DNA from 3 places in the Pseudoalteromonas sp. OANN1 genome. Region 1 is predicted to be linked to each of the others. Evidence: predicted binding sites of a transcription regulator. Region 1 holds the regulator's gene; each other region holds the start of a gene.

Region 1 (5,578 bases):
AGAAAAAGGCGGAAATCGAAAAGGCAGAACAAGCTGCCAAAGGACCTGCTGCCAAAGGAGGCCATCAACAAGATCAAAAAGAGCTTGGTTGGGATGATGTACAACCTGTTGATGTGATTGGTTTAGAGGTTGGTTATCGCCTAATTCCTCTAGTTGACCAAGCCCAAGGCGGGGAGCTTCTCAGTCGTATTAAAGGGGTGCGTAAAAAGCTATCTCAGGAACTGGGCTTTTTAGTACCGCCGGTACATATTCGCGATAACCTAGAACTAGATCCAAATGCATACAATATTACTTTAATGGGAGTTGGCTCAGGAACCGGTGAGTTGAAGCATGGCGACGAACTTGCAATTAATCCAGGGCAGGTGTTTGGGCCGATTAAAGGTATAGAAACTAAAGATCCTGCATTTGGCCTAGATGCGGTATGGATTAAGCCAGACCAAAAAGATGAGGCGCATTCGCTTGGCTATACAGTAGTAGATGCTGCAACTGTGGTGGCAACACATATCAGTCAATTATTGACGAATAATGCATCACTATTGCTTGGCCATGAAGAAGTACAAAACCTATTAGATATGCTTGCGAAAAGTCACCCTAGATTAGTTGAAGGCTTAGTGCCTGATATTTTACCACTCACTACCGTGGTAAAAGTGCTTCAAAATCTGCTTAATGAGGGCGTTGCGATTCGAGATATGCGCTCGATTGTACAAACCTTAGTTGAGTACGGCCCACGGAGCCAAGACCCTGATGTGTTAACGGCTGCGGTAAGAATTTCATTACGCAGATTGATTGTTCAAGATGCCGTTGGAAGCGAAGAAGAAATTCCTGTCATAACATTGGCGCCTGAGTTGGAACAGATGTTGCATCAGTCACTTCAGAACGCAGGTGATGAGGGGGCGGGTATTGAACCTGGCTTGGCTGAGAGGCTTCAAGAATCATTAAGAGAAGCACATCACAACCAAGAAATGCTAGGGGAACCTTCCATCTTATTAACCTCAGGTATGTTAAGAAGTGTGCTGTCTCGATTTGTTAAACATACGATTCCAGGTCTTAGAGTGATGTCATATCAAGAAGTGCCGGAAGAAAGACAAATTAAGATAGTGAGCTCGGTTGGACAATAGAGGATAAAGGGGCTGTAACATGAAAATTAAACGTTTCTTCGCAAAAGATATGCGTACGGCTTTAAATGAAGTAAAAGAAGAGCTTGGTGCAGATGCTGTCATTATGTCTAACAAAAAGTTAGCAGATGGTGTTGAAATCGTCGCAGCAGTTGATAATGACCGTGCTGCAGCACCTGTTAAGCAAGCTCCAGCTGCCCGTGCGACTGCCTCAAACGAGGCTCCGACCCGCTTTGTCCGTCCAGAGCCTCGCCAAGCACAGCCAGCAAAACAAGCGCAAGTTGCCGATAGCTTAGCGGCATTGCTAGAGCGTCAGGCACCGCGCCCACGCTCACCAGAACTTGCTTCTATGTTCTCCCAATCGGGGATTGATACAGAGCAAATGTTAAGCAGCCAACGTAAAACACAAACTGCTGCGCCGGCGCACCAAGCGAAGCCACAGCAAGCTCGTCGCCAATCTTTTGACTTTGATGATGATGCATTTGAGCAGCCACAGCATTGGGGCGAGTCGGATGAGTTAGACAACGGTTTTGGTGATGATTTACCTGAGTTAAATGCCAAGCCTGACGAAATGAGTGCAATGCGCGAAGAAATGAACGCTATTCGTCAATTACTTGAACATCAAGTATCTGGTCTAATGAAACAAGAAATGGCTCGTCGTGATCCAACCCGTGCGTGTCTTGTTGACCGTCTGGAAGGAATGGGAATAGACAAAGATGTCGCTGAGCAAATGGCATGCTTTATCCCTGATGATGTGTCTCGTAAAGAAGCCTGGAATGCATTGTTAAACATGGTGATCAACCAAATGCACACCACTAACAATGATATTCTTCGTCAAGGTGGAGTATTTGCGATGGTGGGTCCAACTGGTGTTGGTAAAACCACAACGGTTGCAAAATTAGCGGCATTAGGTGCACAAAAATACGGTGCAGATAAAGTGGCGTTAATAACGACAGATACCTACAGAATTGGCGCTTACGAGCAGTTAGCTACCTATGGTAGAATCATTGGTTGTCCGGTTAAGCAAGTTAAAGATGCAAATGAACTTGCAGAAGTGCTTTATCATTTACGCAATAAGCGTCTAGTATTAATAGATACAGCGGGAATGAGTCAAAGAGATTTGCGCTTAACTGAACAGTTAAATACACTTATGCGTAGCGCGAGAGTAGATATTCGCAGCTATTTAGTATTAAGTGCGACAGCACAAATGAATGTGTTACAAGAAACAGTAAGACACTTCAAAAAAGTAAATTTAAGTGGCTGTATTTTCACAAAACTTGATGAAAGTCTAAGTTTAGGTGAGATAATTAGCATAGCGATTCAAAATCGCTTGCCAATAGGGTATCTTACCAACGGTCAGCGAGTGCCAGAAGACATTCGCGTAGCAAATGCTCAAAAGCTAGTAAAAAAGGCTGAGCAATTGTATTTAAAAAGAATAAAAGCACAGCACTCTCGACGTGTACCTGTAGCGTCAGAGTCAGTAGGAATGTATGATTAACACAGTTTTAGATCAAGCAAGTGGCCTGCGTAGAATGAGTCAAAATAGCAACCAGGGTGTAAAAGTAATAGCCGTGACCGGTGGAAAAGGTGGGGTGGGTAAAACCAACGTCTCGCTCAATACTGCCATCGCTATGGGCCAACAAGGACAGCGAGTTCTCGTTTTAGATGCGGACTTGGGCTTGGCAAACTGTGATGTGATGTTAGGTCTAAGGGTAGAAAAGAATCTGTCACACGTGTTGTCGGGTGAATGTGAACTAGATGAGATTCTCGTAGAAGGTCCCGCTGGAATTAAAATTGTACCGGCGACTTCAGGCTCTCAAAGTATGGTAGAGCTGACTCCCGCAGAGCATGCAGGACTTATTCGTGCATTTAGCGAGCTTAACACGCAATTTGATGTATTAATTGTTGATACCGCAGCTGGTATCTCAGATATGGTTCTGAGCTTCTCTCGAGCTGCACAAGATGTGATGGTTGTGGTGTGTGATGAACCGACTTCCATTACAGATGCTTACGCGTTGATCAAAGTTTTGAGCAGAGAGCATGGTGTCTATCGTTTTAAAATTGTTGCCAATATGGTCCGCAGTATGCGTGAAGGGCAAGAATTATTTGCTAAACTTTCAAAAGTTACAGACCGTTTTCTTGATGTAGCACTGGAATTAGTGGCCACCGTACCGTTTGACGAAAACATGCGTAAATCTTCTCGCAGACAAAGAGCTATCGTGGATTTATTTCCGAGTTCTCCTGCGGCGATTGCGATTAAGGGACTTGCCGCTAAGGCAGTGAAATGGCCAATTCCGCATCAACCTTCCGGTCATCTAGAATTTTTCATTGAACAACTTGTAAACGGGTGATTATGGCTTCTCCGGTCAATAGAGCTGCGGGATATCAAACTTCAGACCACATTCATAAGGTGGTTGAACGGCATGCTCCACTTGTCAAAAAAGTGGCGTGCCACCTGATTGCTCGACTTCCGGCAAGTGTGCAACTCGACGATCTGATCCAGTCAGGTATGATTGGGTTGATTGAAGCATCTAAAAATTTCGATGCAACTAAAGGCGCTAGTTTCGAGACCTTTGCCGGGATCCGTATTCGAGGCGCAATGCTGGATGAAATCCGTCGTGGTGATTGGGCGCCTCGTTCTGTTCACAAAAATAGCAGAATGGTTGCAGAAGCTATATCTGAGCTCGAATCTCTCCTTGGTCGAGAACCAAAAGACACTGAAATCGCTGAAAAACTTGATATATCTCTAGATGAGTACCATCATATTTTACATGATGTAAATGCAAGTAAAGTCATCGGTATTGAGGATCTTGGGGTTGATGAAGACGTGATAACCCCAGCAAACAGCGATTTTGCGCTAGACAAACCGTTTAATAACGTTAAAAATGAACGTTTTAACGAGTCTTTAGTAAATGCTATCAAAGCGTTACCCGAAAGGGATGCTCTGGTTTTATCACTTTACTATAACGACGAAATGAATTTAAAAGAGATTGGTGCCATCCTTGATGTCAGTGAATCTCGAGTAAGCCAAATTCACGGTCAGGCAATGATAAAGCTTAAAGCTAAAATCAATGACTGGATAAATTAGAGTACATAAAATAGTTGGGTTCGAACCTCACTGGAGGAAGTTTTGGATAAGAACATGAAGATTCTCGTGGTTGATGATTTCTCTACTATGAGAAGAATAATCAAAAACCTATTAAGAGATTTAGGCTTTACCAATGTTCAAGAAGCTGATGATGGTAGTACAGCACTTCCGATGCTACAAAATCAGGAGTTTGACTTTGTAGTAACTGATTGGAATATGCCGGGCATGCAAGGTATTGATTTGCTTCGTGCAATACGCGCAGATGAAAAGCTTAAGCACATTCCAGTGTTGATGGTTACCGCAGAAGCGAAAAAAGAACAAATTGTTGCAGCAGCGCAAGCAGGGGTGAACGGATATATTGTTAAGCCGTTTACTGCGGGTACGCTCAAAACTAAGCTTGAAAAAGTATTTGAGCGACTAGGCTAACAGCAAGGGGATATGGCCTATGTCTGTAAATGCTGCGCCTCAAATTACACTTGAACAAGCTAAGCAACTTGTTGAGCTTCTAGAACAAGGTGAACAAGAAAAAGCTGACCAGCTGATTTTAGAAGCTGCTAACAAAGAGCAATCGGAGTTATTTGCAGAAGTTGGAAAGCTAACTCGCCAATTACACGAGTCCTTGAAGAACTTTGAGCTCGATACTCGACTCTCAGATCTCACGACAGAGGCTATACCTGACGCCAAGCAGCGTCTTAATTATGTTATGGAAATGACAGAAAGCGCTGCTAATAAAACGATGGACGCGGTCGAAGAAAGCTTACCTCTTGCGCAGAATCTAGCGGATGAGTTAGCGCAAATAAAGCCCACTTGGGATCGATTGATGAGCAGAGACATTCAACTCGGTGAGTTTAAATCTCTGTGTCATGATCTCGACAGCTTTATGCAGACTTCAAAGACACGTACAGACGAATTACAAGGTTTAATGACTAATGTGCTGATGGCTCAGGACTATCAGGATTTGACTGGGCAGGTTATTCGGCGCGTCATTGAGCTTGTGAGAGAAGTAGAAGATAGTCTCATTCACCTCCTGACTGTTTTTGGTACTTCAGATGAAGCGCCTTCAACTGCTGTGAAAGCGAATGAAAACGAAATAAAAACAACTGAGACTATCAGTGATGAATTGTCTGGACCTGAAGGTCCAATTATTGACGCTGAATCGCGAGATGACGTGGTTTCTGGTCAAGACGAAGTCGATGACTTGCTATCTAGTTTAGGCTTCTAGTTGGAGAGTGTGTATGAGCTTTGAAGTCGATGAAGATATCTTGCAGGACTTTCTTGTTGAAGCAGGCGAAATATTAGAACTGTTATCTGAACAGCTTGTTGAACTAGAAAATAATCCTGAAGATAAAGAACTTCTCAATGCGATTTTCCGTGG
Region 2 (5,578 bases), on a different contig from region 1:
GCAACCTCAAAGTATCAAGTTGCCAAAACACTTCGGCTTCATGGGGATTGTCATGCTGGAAATTTATTGTGGTCTAGAGATCAATTGATGTTGGTGGATCTTGACGATTGTCAGCAAGGCCCTGCAATACAGGACTTGTGGATGATGTTAAATGGCGACCGCAACGAGCAATTGGTACAGTTAGATACCCTACTTATGGGTTACGAAGAATTTATGCCGTTTGATTCAAAAGAGCTTGCGTTAATTGAGCCGCTACGTGCCATGAGAATGGTGAATTATATGGCTTGGTTGGCACAGCGCTGGCAGGATCCTGCATTCGAACGGAACTTTTCTTGGTTTGCGACAGACAAATACTGGGAACAACAGATCTTAGCGTTAAAAGAGCAATTTGCTGCATTAGATGAACCAAGTTTGAGCCTATTTCCTTAAAATTAGAGAGAGTAACATGCTAAAAAAATTAAAAATCGCACTTATTGCATTACTTTTGCCCATTGCTGCGATGGCTTCAGACTTTACCGAAGGTGAGCACTACACAACCTTAACAACCGAACAGAGTGAATCAGAGAAAGTTACCGAGTTTTTCTCCTTTTACTGTCCGCACTGTTTCCGCTTTGAGCCAATTGCTAAAGCGATTGAAAAGAATTTACCTGATGGGGCGTACTTTGAAAAAAGCCATGTGAACTTCCTGCGAGGCGTTCCTACAGAAACGCAGAGCAACCTAAGCTATGCCTATATTATTGCTGATCAAGCAGGCAAAGCGGATGTGATTGCTGAGAAGATTTTTAATGCTATTCATGTTGAAAGAAACAAACTGTTAGACATTAAAGATTTGAAAACGCTAATGGAGTTAAATGGGATTTCTGCTGAAAAGTTTGATCAGGCTGTAACGAGCATGCCAGTAGTGAGTGCTGAAAATAACATGCTTAAAGCACAAGAAAAGTTTTCTGAAGCGGGGGCGCTTACAGGCGTTCCAACTTTTATCGTAAACGACAAATACAGAATCGAAATGAAAGGTATCAAGAGCCAAGAGCAGCTTGATGAATTGATCGCATATCTATTAAAAAAATAAGGACTGGAGAAAGTTAGTATGTTGAAAGTATTAAAAGGCTTAGCGGTTGCACTAATGCTTCCTCTTCTTGCTCAGGCTGCGCCATTTGAAGAAGGTGTACATTATGAAGTTATTGCCGAGCGTGGCACGAAAAAGCCTGAGGTAATGGAGTATTTTTCTTTTTATTGTCCAGCCTGTAACGCAATGGAAAATTTAATCGTTGACGTTAAACCAAAGCTAGATGAGGGCGTTAAGTTTAAAAAGAGTCACATAGATTTTGTTGGTCCAAGGGAGCCTGAGATCCAACAGGTGTTGGCGCAAGCACTTGCAACTGCAGAAGTGCTGCCTCAAAAAGACAAGATAATTGCAGCCATGTTTAATCACATTCATGGCAAGCGTGCAAAAATCAATGAACTTGCTGATGTAAAAGATATCTTTATTGCGCAAGGTGTTGAAGAAGAGAAATTTGATAAACTTTATGCTAGTTTCTCCGTTCGTACCAAAACATCAAAAATGCAGCGTATGCAGAAGACCCTTTCTGATAAAGGCGCGCTAACAGGGGTACCAATGTTCGTGGTAAACGGTAAATACAAGCTATTGCTTCGTGAGTCTGGTACGACTAAGCCTGAGCAAATTGCTGCTTTGGTGAATTATTTAGCAAAGAAATAAAACCTAATTTGTATTAGACTAGCCCTGCAATTGTTGCGGGGCTTTTTTATGTTTAAGATTTTAGTTTCTAGTTGTTTATTAGGTTATCCGGTGAGGTATGACGCCTCTTCACAAAGCCTTCAAGACAATACCTTGCAGTATTGGCGGCAAAAAAATTGGGTCTTACCGCTATGCCCTGAAGTATCAGGTGGTTTACCAACACCTCGTCCATCGGCTGAAATAGTAGATGGTAAAGTTTTGAGTAAACAAGGGGATGATTTTACCTCTGCGTTTGAACTCGGTGCTAAAAAAGCGCTAGCGGCTTGTCTTCAGCACGATATAAAGTTTGCGTTGTTAAAAGAGTCCAGTCCGTCTTGCGGTAGCAATCTGATTTACGATGGTAGTCATACAGGTAAAAAAATAGTAGGGCAGGGGCTGACGGCGTCTTTATTGCAGCAATCCGGTATTCAAGTCTTTAGCGAAACTCAACTGCCAGCACTTATCAAAGCGATGGCAGCCAGTCGTAATCGTTAGAGATCACTTTCGCACTAAGTAAACGCCAGATTCAATATGATGGGTATAGGGGAACTGATCGAAAATCGCCATACGTGCGATTTTATGTGTTTCACATAACAAGGCTAAATCACGCTCTAACGTGTCTGGATTGCATGAGATATAAATAATGTTGTCGTAGTTGCTAACTAAGCGACAGGTCAATTCATCCATACCAGCACGAGGCGGGTCGACAAGAATCGTTTGGCAATCATAGGACTGTAAATCAATACCATCTAATCGAGAAAACTTCTGCCCTTTCATGGCTTGTGTAAACTCTTCACTCGACATACGAATAATATCTAAGTTATCGACTTTGTTTGCTGCAATATTAAATTGTGCAGACTTTACTGATGATTTAGAGATCTCAGTAGCCAGCACTTTATTGAATGAACCAGCCAGTGCAATTGAAAAGTTACCGTTACCACAATAAAGCTCAAGTAGATCGTTGCTTAGCGGTTCACTAATGGACTGCGCCCAAGCTAGCATTTTCTGATTCACTTCCGCATTCGGTTGCGTAAAGCTGTTCTCAACCTGCTGATAAATATATTCTTTACCGTCAACGCTTAGCTTTTCAGTTACATAGTCATTGCCAAACACAATCTTTTGTTTTCTAGCACGACCTATAAAATCAACTTTGTAGGTTTGTTGCAACTCGGTTCTTAATGTCTGCATGGCAGTTTGCCACGCTTCATCTAACTGCTTGTGATAAAGTAAGCTGATCAGTACTTCACCGCTCAGCGTAGTGAGATAGTCGATCTGAAACAGTTTACGACGCAATATTTCGTTGCCTTTCAGCTGATGTATCATCACCTGCATCATTTCATTGACAAGCAGCGCACCAGGATCAAAGCTATCAACACGGATCTTTTCTTTTGTTTGCTGGTCAAACATGATGTGAAACAGATCTTCACCCTCATGCCATACTCTAAATTCACAGCGCTGGCGGTAATGGCGAGTTGCAGACTCATACACTTCAAGTGCTGGTGCATTAAACTGTGCAAATTGTGTTGTGATACGCTCAGCTTTATCTGCTAACTGTTGCTCGTATGCTGAATCATCAATTTTTATTACTGCCATGCTAAAACCATCTATGTTGAATTAAGAGGCGCTATTTTAGGGAGCGTTGCTAATTTGTCCAGTCTAGCATCACTGATGCGTCTGGTTTGCTGTTTTTTTAATCATTATACTTTAGCTTTGCGCAAATATGCCGATAATCTAACTAATATATTGGAGGGCATACCATGAAAATCGGGCAATTAAATCAGTTGCTCAATCCAGCGATGCAGCATAAGCCTGGAAAGAGCAAAGGGATAGGACCAAACATCCAAATTAATTCAGACAGCTATGCGGGGAATAAATCTAAGCTAGCGGCTAAAATTCTTGATGATAAGCTAGCAGAAGCGTTGGGGATTGAGAAACCGACACAAGATAAAAAAGACAAGCCACTATTTGATTTTGAATCTATTGTCAAAAATGTACTCGATTTTGTTCAGGGTGCAGTGAAGAAAGCCAAAGTCGACGGCAAAAATGATGACGAATTGAAATCCATGCTCGATGGGGCACGTAAGGGCGTGTTACAGGGGATTGATGAAGCCAGCGAAGAGTTAAAAGGCATGGGCGCTTTCAATCCCGACATCGAAGATGGTATTGAAAAGTCACGAGAAGGGATTTTTAAAGGTTTAGATGATTTTGAAAAAGAGCTGTTTGAAGAAAAATCGCCAAAGGCATTAGCGATCAGTGCCGCACAGTTTGCGAGTCTCTCTAATCAGGCTGAATATGCATTTACAACTGCTGAAGGGGATGAAGTCGTTATTTCATTCTCCGATGCGTATTCTCAGGGAGCCGCTGCGAGTGTTGCACAAAAAGGTAATGATTATGGCATGGCATATGGCACTAAGTCCTCTCATGAGGTCAGTTTCTCAATTAAGGTAAATGGTGAGTTGAACGAAGAGGAGCAGCAGGCAATTAACGATATGATGGAAGATATCCGCAATGTCAGTGACTCTTTTTTCGGTGGCGAATACGATGAAGCTTTCGATTTGGCAAAGTCGCTTAGCTTAAACTCTGATCAGATCACTAATTTCACGATGGATCTAAGACAAAGTAAAACGTCAGCTGCGATTGCTCAATATCAGCAAGGCAATCCAATGAAGGAGTTAGAGAAGGCATTTATGCCACTCAATAAGCAGTTAGCAGATATGCAAGAACAAGCTAAGGGACTCAATGCCGATAAGGAGTTGCCAAACCTGCTTGCTTGGATGAATGAAGGTCAGTCGAGACTAAATGAGTTTCTGGATTATGCTAGTAGCTTTTTTAGTAAACTGAATGAACTAAATAAAGAGCAAGTAGAGCAAAAACAAACAAGCTAAGCCAGTTTATTTTCGCGAGGACTCATGGCAAACTTCATACTTCTTTGATTTGAGGTATGAAGTTTGTCGCATATTTTGGTTTTCGATTCAGGGATCGGTGGCACCAGTGTGCTGTCGCACTTAAAGGCATGTTTGCAGGGGGTTTCATTTAGTTATGTTATGGACAACGCTTTTCTCCCATATGGCCTTCAGCCTCAAGAGCTAATCAAATCACGTATCAAGGGGCTTATTTGTTGGCAACAGCAATGCTTGGGCAATGTTGATCTTATCGTTATTGCATGTAATACCGCTTCAACATACGCATTAGAAGAAGCCAGAAAACATACCCATATTCCAATTATAGGCGTTGTTCCCGCTGTTAAGCCTGCTGCGTCTAGTTCAAAGACCAAGCACATCGCACTATTGGCAACACCTGCAACGTCAAATAATGCTTATACGCATAAGCTCATCATGGATTTTACCTCAGGTTGTAAAGTTGAAACTCTGCATTCAACGGAGCTTGTAAGGATCGCTGAGTACTTTTATTGGCATAACGAGTTGGATAAAGATGCACTTTGCGAGGAAATAGCTCGGCTTAACATTCCTGCCACTGTTGATAGGCTAGTGTTGGGATGTACACATTTTCCTTTGATAGCTCACGATATCAAGAATTGCTTACAGAAGCATGTTGAGCTGGTTGATTCAGGCAAAGCAATAGCCAATCGCGCAGTGTCATTGCTGGGAAGTCAAATAGTAGTAGGGGAAAAGGTGCCGAGTGCATCGGAAGTACGTTTCTATGCAACGGCACCAGTAATAGGTAATAAAGAAGCAATCTCTATTATTAATTTAAATAAAGATTAATTAAGCGGGTGAGTGATCCATCTCACTTTCAGGCTTTTGCTTTGCTTCTCTTACTTTTAATGTACGCTGTTGAAATTCACGTTCATTGAGTTGAGTAATCGCCTTTTCTGCATCTTGC
Region 3 (5,578 bases), on a different contig from region 1:
CGAAAAAGATTTTTCGAAGGTAACAAAAAATGCAACAGAAATGCTGCATAATGCCGGTTTAAAGTTGGATTATTTTAACATTTGTCAAAAAGATAGCTTGAAACCTGCTACACTCGAAGATAATCAACTCGTCATTCTTGCCGCAGCTTTTCTCGGTAAAGTCAGACTGATTGATAATATTCAAGTCACAGTCTAAGGAATAATAATGAAAAATGCGTTCGCCTTGTTAGTACTTTCTACCACCCTATTGGGGTGCAGTAACTCTATCTCACCTGAGTTGAATCAGTGCGCACAACAGAATTATCAATGCGAACGCAGCTGTGAGATGCAAAACACACCAGAGACAATGTCTTTACAGATATGCACTGATAAATGTATTGAGCAGTATAATGCCTGCAAAGTACAGGCTGAAAAAATTACCGAGAGCAAACGATAGTTTGCTCTTTTTTTAGCAACTTGACCCCTTAATATTCTTTTAAATACAAACACTTTCTAACTCCCGCTGTTATTTTTTATTCACCTTTTTAGAATATTTTGCGATACAATAAACTGGTCTGATGAGATAGACGTACAGCACCAGCTTAACTTGGCTCAATACTTGGTTTACTAAATAATGTAAGCAGTGAGCACTAACTTTTCTTAATAACTTGTTATTTCTGGTTTTTATTCTAATCTCTAAGACAAAAGTAACGCTATTTTTGTGCTCATATCAGCGCTTTGAATTAGCGTTACCGACACGACTCTTTGCAAAGAAAATGGGGATCAATATGAAAAAGTCAGCAATTGCATTAGCGATAGCGCTTGGGACAGTGAGTTTTCACAGCGCCGCTGAAATCAGAATTAATGGTTTTGCTTCCATTATTGGTGGTCAAACGCTAGATAGTGACGACACACTATATGGCTATGACAATGATTTTGATATGGAAAACCGTAGCTTATTCGCCCTACAACTTTCCGCCGATCTACAAGAAAGTCTAACTGCCACAGCACAGATCGTGGGCCGTGGTCAGAATGACTTTGATGCCGAGTTTGAATGGGCATACTTAACCTATGCGATTTCAGATTCTTCACAGATAAGCGCAGGTAAAATGCGTATACCATTCTATCGCTATTCTGACTTTTTAGATGTGGGTTATGCATACCGTTGGGTTAAACCACCTCAATCTGTATATAACCTAAGCTTTAGCACCTATAATGGATTGAGCTATATCCACAACTCAACATTAGGCGAATGGGAAAGCACAGTACAGCTGGCTTTAGGTAGCGTAGATGACGACATTGTTGCTATCACCTACTCAGATGAAGCAGAGTTAAACAACACAGTCGGTATTAACTGGACACTGAGCAGAGATTGGTTTAGTGCACGTGCGGCCTACTTTGCTACCGAAGCGAGCATTAGCGCAGCTAATAGTCCTGAACTATCTGGATTGTTAGCGGGGTTGACTGGTTATGGACTAACTCAACAAGCGGATGACATCGCAGTCGACAAAGATGATGCTTACTTTGCCGCAATTGGTATTTCTATCGACTATAATGATATCTTGTTCGATGCAGAATACACTCAGTTCGACGTAGACAACAGCATACTTGCTAAACAGCAACAGTACTATGCATCTATCGGTTATCGGATTGATACGTGGACACTCCACCTAACCTACGAACACAATGAAGATAAGAATGAGAACGACGAGTTTAACTCTGTCCCACTCACCATCACCGCTCCAAATGGTGTAACCATTCCTGTCACGACCGATCCAACCAATCCAAATGCACCTTATTTAAGAACACTTGTTAATGGTGCGCTTGCAGGCGCTCGTGCAGAATCAGAAACGTGGAGTATTGGTGCTCGTTATGACTTCCATCCATCAGCTGCGTTCAAAATTGAACTAAACCAATTCGATAACACGCTAACAGATCAAAAAGTTGAGCTGTTGAGCTTCGGTATCGATTTAGTATTCTAACGGAGGCTAATATGATCAAAAAAATAATGACCTTAGGGCTACTGTTAGCCAGCCAGGCAACTTTAGCAGATGTTGCTGTTATCGTGAACTCAGCAAATGCATCGACTGTGGATGACGGTACTATCAAAAAGTTATTCCTTGGCAAAAGCAAATCATTTGCCGATGGTAGTAGTGCGACCCCTGTGAATCAGGATGGCAATGCTGTATTTGACGAATTTAACGACAAAGTGATTGGTAAATCGAGCTCTCAGCTAAATGCTCATTGGTCTAAATTAGTATTCACCGGAAAGGGAACACCTCCGAAGAAGCTAGATAGCGACCAAGCGGTAATCGATTTTGTTTCGAGCAATGCAGACGCAATTGGTTATATTGATGCAAGTAAAGTAACCAGTGCCGTCAAAGTGATAGGTAAATACTAATATTCCTTATCAAATAAAAACAGCCACTTAATGTGGCTGTTTTTATTTATCGTTTATGATTTCTCTTTGATAAAGTCCTAGACTCTAAATTTTGAGGTTGCATCTTTCAAGTTGTCGGACAATACATGGAGATTCTCTGCAACGTCTTGTACTTCATTCAACGCTTGCATTGTGTCTTGGAAAGACTGGTGCATAGATGTCACATTATTTACTACCATAGCCGCCACGGAAGTCTGCTCTTCCGTTGCCGCAGCAATTTGACCATTCATGCTATTAATTGACAGGATTTGTGCTGCTATCTGCTCAATCGACTGCCCGGTTTGTGCTGCAGCTTCAGCGTTATTAATTGCCATACTGCTTGCGCTTGTCATTGCTTTCACCGCTTGATTTGCCGCTTCTGTTAGCACATTTAAAAGCTCTCTTATCTCGTTGGTCGACTTTGCTGTTCTTGAGGCTAATTCGCGGACTTCATCGGCAACCACCGCAAAACCTCGACCTTGCTCACCAGCACGAGCCGCCTCAATCGCAGCATTCAAGGCAAGTAAATTGGTTTGCTCAGCAATTGATGTGATCACATTTAAGATTTGCGTCACGTTCTGCGTATCATCAGCTAACTTATTGATCGTCTCTGCTGCATGATTAATTTCTTCACTTAATGCTTGTGACTCGTTAACTGACACCTGAATTTGGCGCTTACTCTGCTCAACTTCCTGTTCGGCCAGCTGCGCAGCATCAGACGCCTGTGACGCCGAGTGAGAGATATCACCCACACTTAACCGCATTTCTTCCATAGATTGACGTACCACTTCCGCGTCGTGCGTTTGTTGATTCGTTGCCCCTTCAGCTTTTTCCATCCCCTGAACAAGACGACTTGAGTCTTTCATCAAAGGCTCGACGACACTCATCACCTCGACAACCGCCCCTTTTAGTAACGCAACAAATTCATTGAAGTTTATGGATACTTGGCCAATTTCATCGTGAGAGCGTACATTGAGCGTGGTGGACAAGGAGCCTTGCCCTTGCGCTAATAGTTTCAGATTTTGCGCCGCATCCTTAGCTGAGTTACCAATACCTCTTGCAATCACAACCGCTAAGAAAACCAGCACAAGTAAAGAAATAACGGCCACAATCAACATTATCGTGAGCGCGTTTGCTGAGCGCTCTTCGGTATTTTGAAGTAATTCAACAAAACGATCATTCGCGTTCGTTTTAGCCTTGGTAAAATCTGCGACTAAGCCTTCGTAGATTTCAGTTTTCTTTTTGGCATCTTCTTGGATACGGGAAAAATCAGCTGTACCATCTATCATTCCTCCAGCAATTTGTTGCGCAATTTTGCCGTATTGTGCAAGTTCGTCGCTATTATCTGAGGGCATAAAGCCACTTTGTACCGACTCAATTTTTTGCAAGTTAGCCTGGATTTGCTGTTGATATTCTTTTGCTTTATCTAATAATTCAGCATCCCCGAAGGTTACAGCTTGAGTGAATAGTTCATCTAAATTCTGCAGCTTATTTGCGTTTTCTGTGGCGAGGTTAAGAATTTTATATGTCTGCTCCTCTAATTCATTTAAGGCCCTTTGGTTAGAACTAATAGCGTTGTAATTAACAAACACGATAACCACAAAAGCGACAACCGCAACGAGCGTAATTGCGTGGATCTTTTTGGTGATACTAAGATCAGCAAAAGCAGTACCTAGACTCATATATACACCTTTTGAAGTAAGACGAGTTCATTATCGACTGATTTATTATAAATTTTAACTAAATATAGAATATTTCCAGCTTTTTTGCCGCTTGAGGATGAAGATTTAAACAAATTATTCAATCTGGGAACATAGAAGTGTGAAAATAAAAAAATGCCGCTCAATGAGCGGCATCAATAACAACAAGTAATTAGTGGGTTGAGTAATTGATTAAAGTAAACCTAACTTTTTCAATTCGCGTGTCGCCATTTCGCTAGAAAGAGGAACATAACCGTCTTTCTCAACAATCTTTTGACCTTCTTTAGACAACACCATCTTCAAGAATTCAGCCTCGATAGGTGCTAATTCTTTATTAGGGTGCTTGTTCACATATAGGTATAGGAATCGAGACAGTGGGTATTTACCCTGTGCCACATTTTCTAATGTTGCATCAACGTAGTTCGTGCCTTTTTTCGCTAGTGGTACGGTACGTACGCCTGACGTTTTATAACCAATACCAGAATAACCAATCGCATTCACTGAAGACGAGATAGACTGTACTACAGACGCAGAACCTGGCTGCTCATTAACATTATTGCGGAAGTCGCCTTTACACAGTGCTTTTTTCTTGAAGTAACCATAAGTACCAGATACTGAGTTACGACCATAAAGCTGAATATCTTTTGCAGCCCAATCACCCGTTAGACCAACATCACTCCAGCGATTTGCCTGTGCTGCCGAACCACATTTGCGTGTTGAAGAGAAGATTGAATCAACCTGTTCAATTGTTAAGCCTTCAATTGGGTTATCTTTGTGTACAAATACCGCCAGCGCATCAATTGCTACGCGGATTTCTGTTGGCTTATAACCATAACGCTTTTCAAAAGCTTCAATTTCTTTTGACTTCATCTTACGGCTCATTGGGCCGAAGTTTGCCGTTGCTTCCGTTAGTGCTGGTGGCGCAGTAGAAGAACCAGCAGCTTGGATTTGGATATTTACGTTAGGGTAAATTCTTTTATATTCTTCTGCCCAAAACGTCATCATGTTGGCAAGCGTATCAGAACCTACAGAAGAGAAGTTTCCTGAGATACCGCTGGTTTTATTATACTCTGGTAACTTTTCGTCTAAAGCAGATACTTGAGTAGAAACTAATGTAGTAATAGCCACACCCATTGCGGCAACTAAGCTTTTAAATTTCATTGGGGTCACTCCAGTTGTTGGTCCCAGTTATTTTACGCAGCTCATTGTGCAGCGATAAAATGACAATAAAATTACTCTTAAATTACACTTTTATGACTTTCATCATTTGTCATAAAAATTCGCTTTTGTTTGGGGAAAGCAAACCAAAAACGAGAGCCTTCACCCACTTTGCTTTCAATATGTAAAGCTGAGTCATGGCGAGACAACACATGTTTAGTAATTGCTAAACCAAGACCCGAGCCACCTGTTTTTCGACTTCGTGCTTTATCCACACGGTAAAAGCGTTCAGTTAGTCGGTTAATGTGTTCAGGCGCGATAC

Evidence for each region. Region 1 encodes FliA, which starts transcription of late flagellar genes. Its sites were predicted from a motif close to CTAAAGNTNNNNNNNNNNNNGCCGATA; they were not measured.
Region 2: the regulator FliA is predicted to act here: its motif matches at 3,438-3,464, upstream of NH462_RS21495 (DUF5610 domain-containing protein).
Region 3: the regulator FliA is predicted to act here: its motif matches at 4,112-4,138, upstream of NH462_RS22045 (HAMP domain-containing methyl-accepting chemotaxis protein).

What each region holds. Positions count from the first base shown of each region.
Region 1 covers NZ_JAMXSE010000006.1:212,676-218,253, forward strand. Annotated here, with positions in the region: gene flhA (flagellar biosynthesis protein FlhA) at 1-1,118, shown strand, start outside; gene flhF (flagellar biosynthesis protein FlhF) at 1,138-2,613, shown strand; gene NH462_RS07980 (MinD/ParA family protein) at 2,606-3,466, shown strand; gene NH462_RS07985 (RNA polymerase sigma factor FliA) at 3,469-4,203, shown strand; gene cheY (chemotaxis response regulator CheY) at 4,246-4,629, shown strand; gene NH462_RS07995 (protein phosphatase CheZ) at 4,649-5,425, shown strand; partial or broken gene NH462_RS08000 (chemotaxis protein CheA) at 5,439-5,578, shown strand, end outside.
Region 2 covers NZ_JAMXSE010000034.1:52,228-57,805, forward strand. Annotated here, with positions in the region: gene NH462_RS21470 (serine/threonine protein kinase) at 1-429, shown strand, start outside; gene NH462_RS21475 (thiol:disulfide interchange protein DsbA/DsbL) at 446-1,069, shown strand; gene NH462_RS21480 (thiol:disulfide interchange protein DsbA/DsbL) at 1,088-1,717, shown strand; gene NH462_RS21485 (DUF523 domain-containing protein) at 1,766-2,230, shown strand; gene trmA (tRNA (uridine(54)-C5)-methyltransferase TrmA) at 2,234-3,328, opposite strand; gene NH462_RS21495 (DUF5610 domain-containing protein) at 3,493-4,620, shown strand; gene murI (glutamate racemase) at 4,684-5,460, shown strand; gene NH462_RS21505 (RNA-binding protein) at 5,461-5,578, opposite strand, start outside.
Region 3 covers NZ_JAMXSE010000036.1:29,006-34,583, forward strand. Annotated here, with positions in the region: gene panC (pantoate--beta-alanine ligase) at 1-196, shown strand, start outside; gene NH462_RS22030 (hypothetical protein) at 206-436, shown strand; gene NH462_RS22035 (porin) at 768-1,961, shown strand; gene NH462_RS22040 (phosphate ABC transporter substrate-binding protein) at 1,973-2,380, shown strand; gene NH462_RS22045 (HAMP domain-containing methyl-accepting chemotaxis protein) at 2,458-4,080, opposite strand; gene NH462_RS22050 (phosphate ABC transporter substrate-binding protein) at 4,291-5,259, opposite strand; gene phoR (phosphate regulon sensor histidine kinase PhoR) at 5,337-5,578, opposite strand, start outside.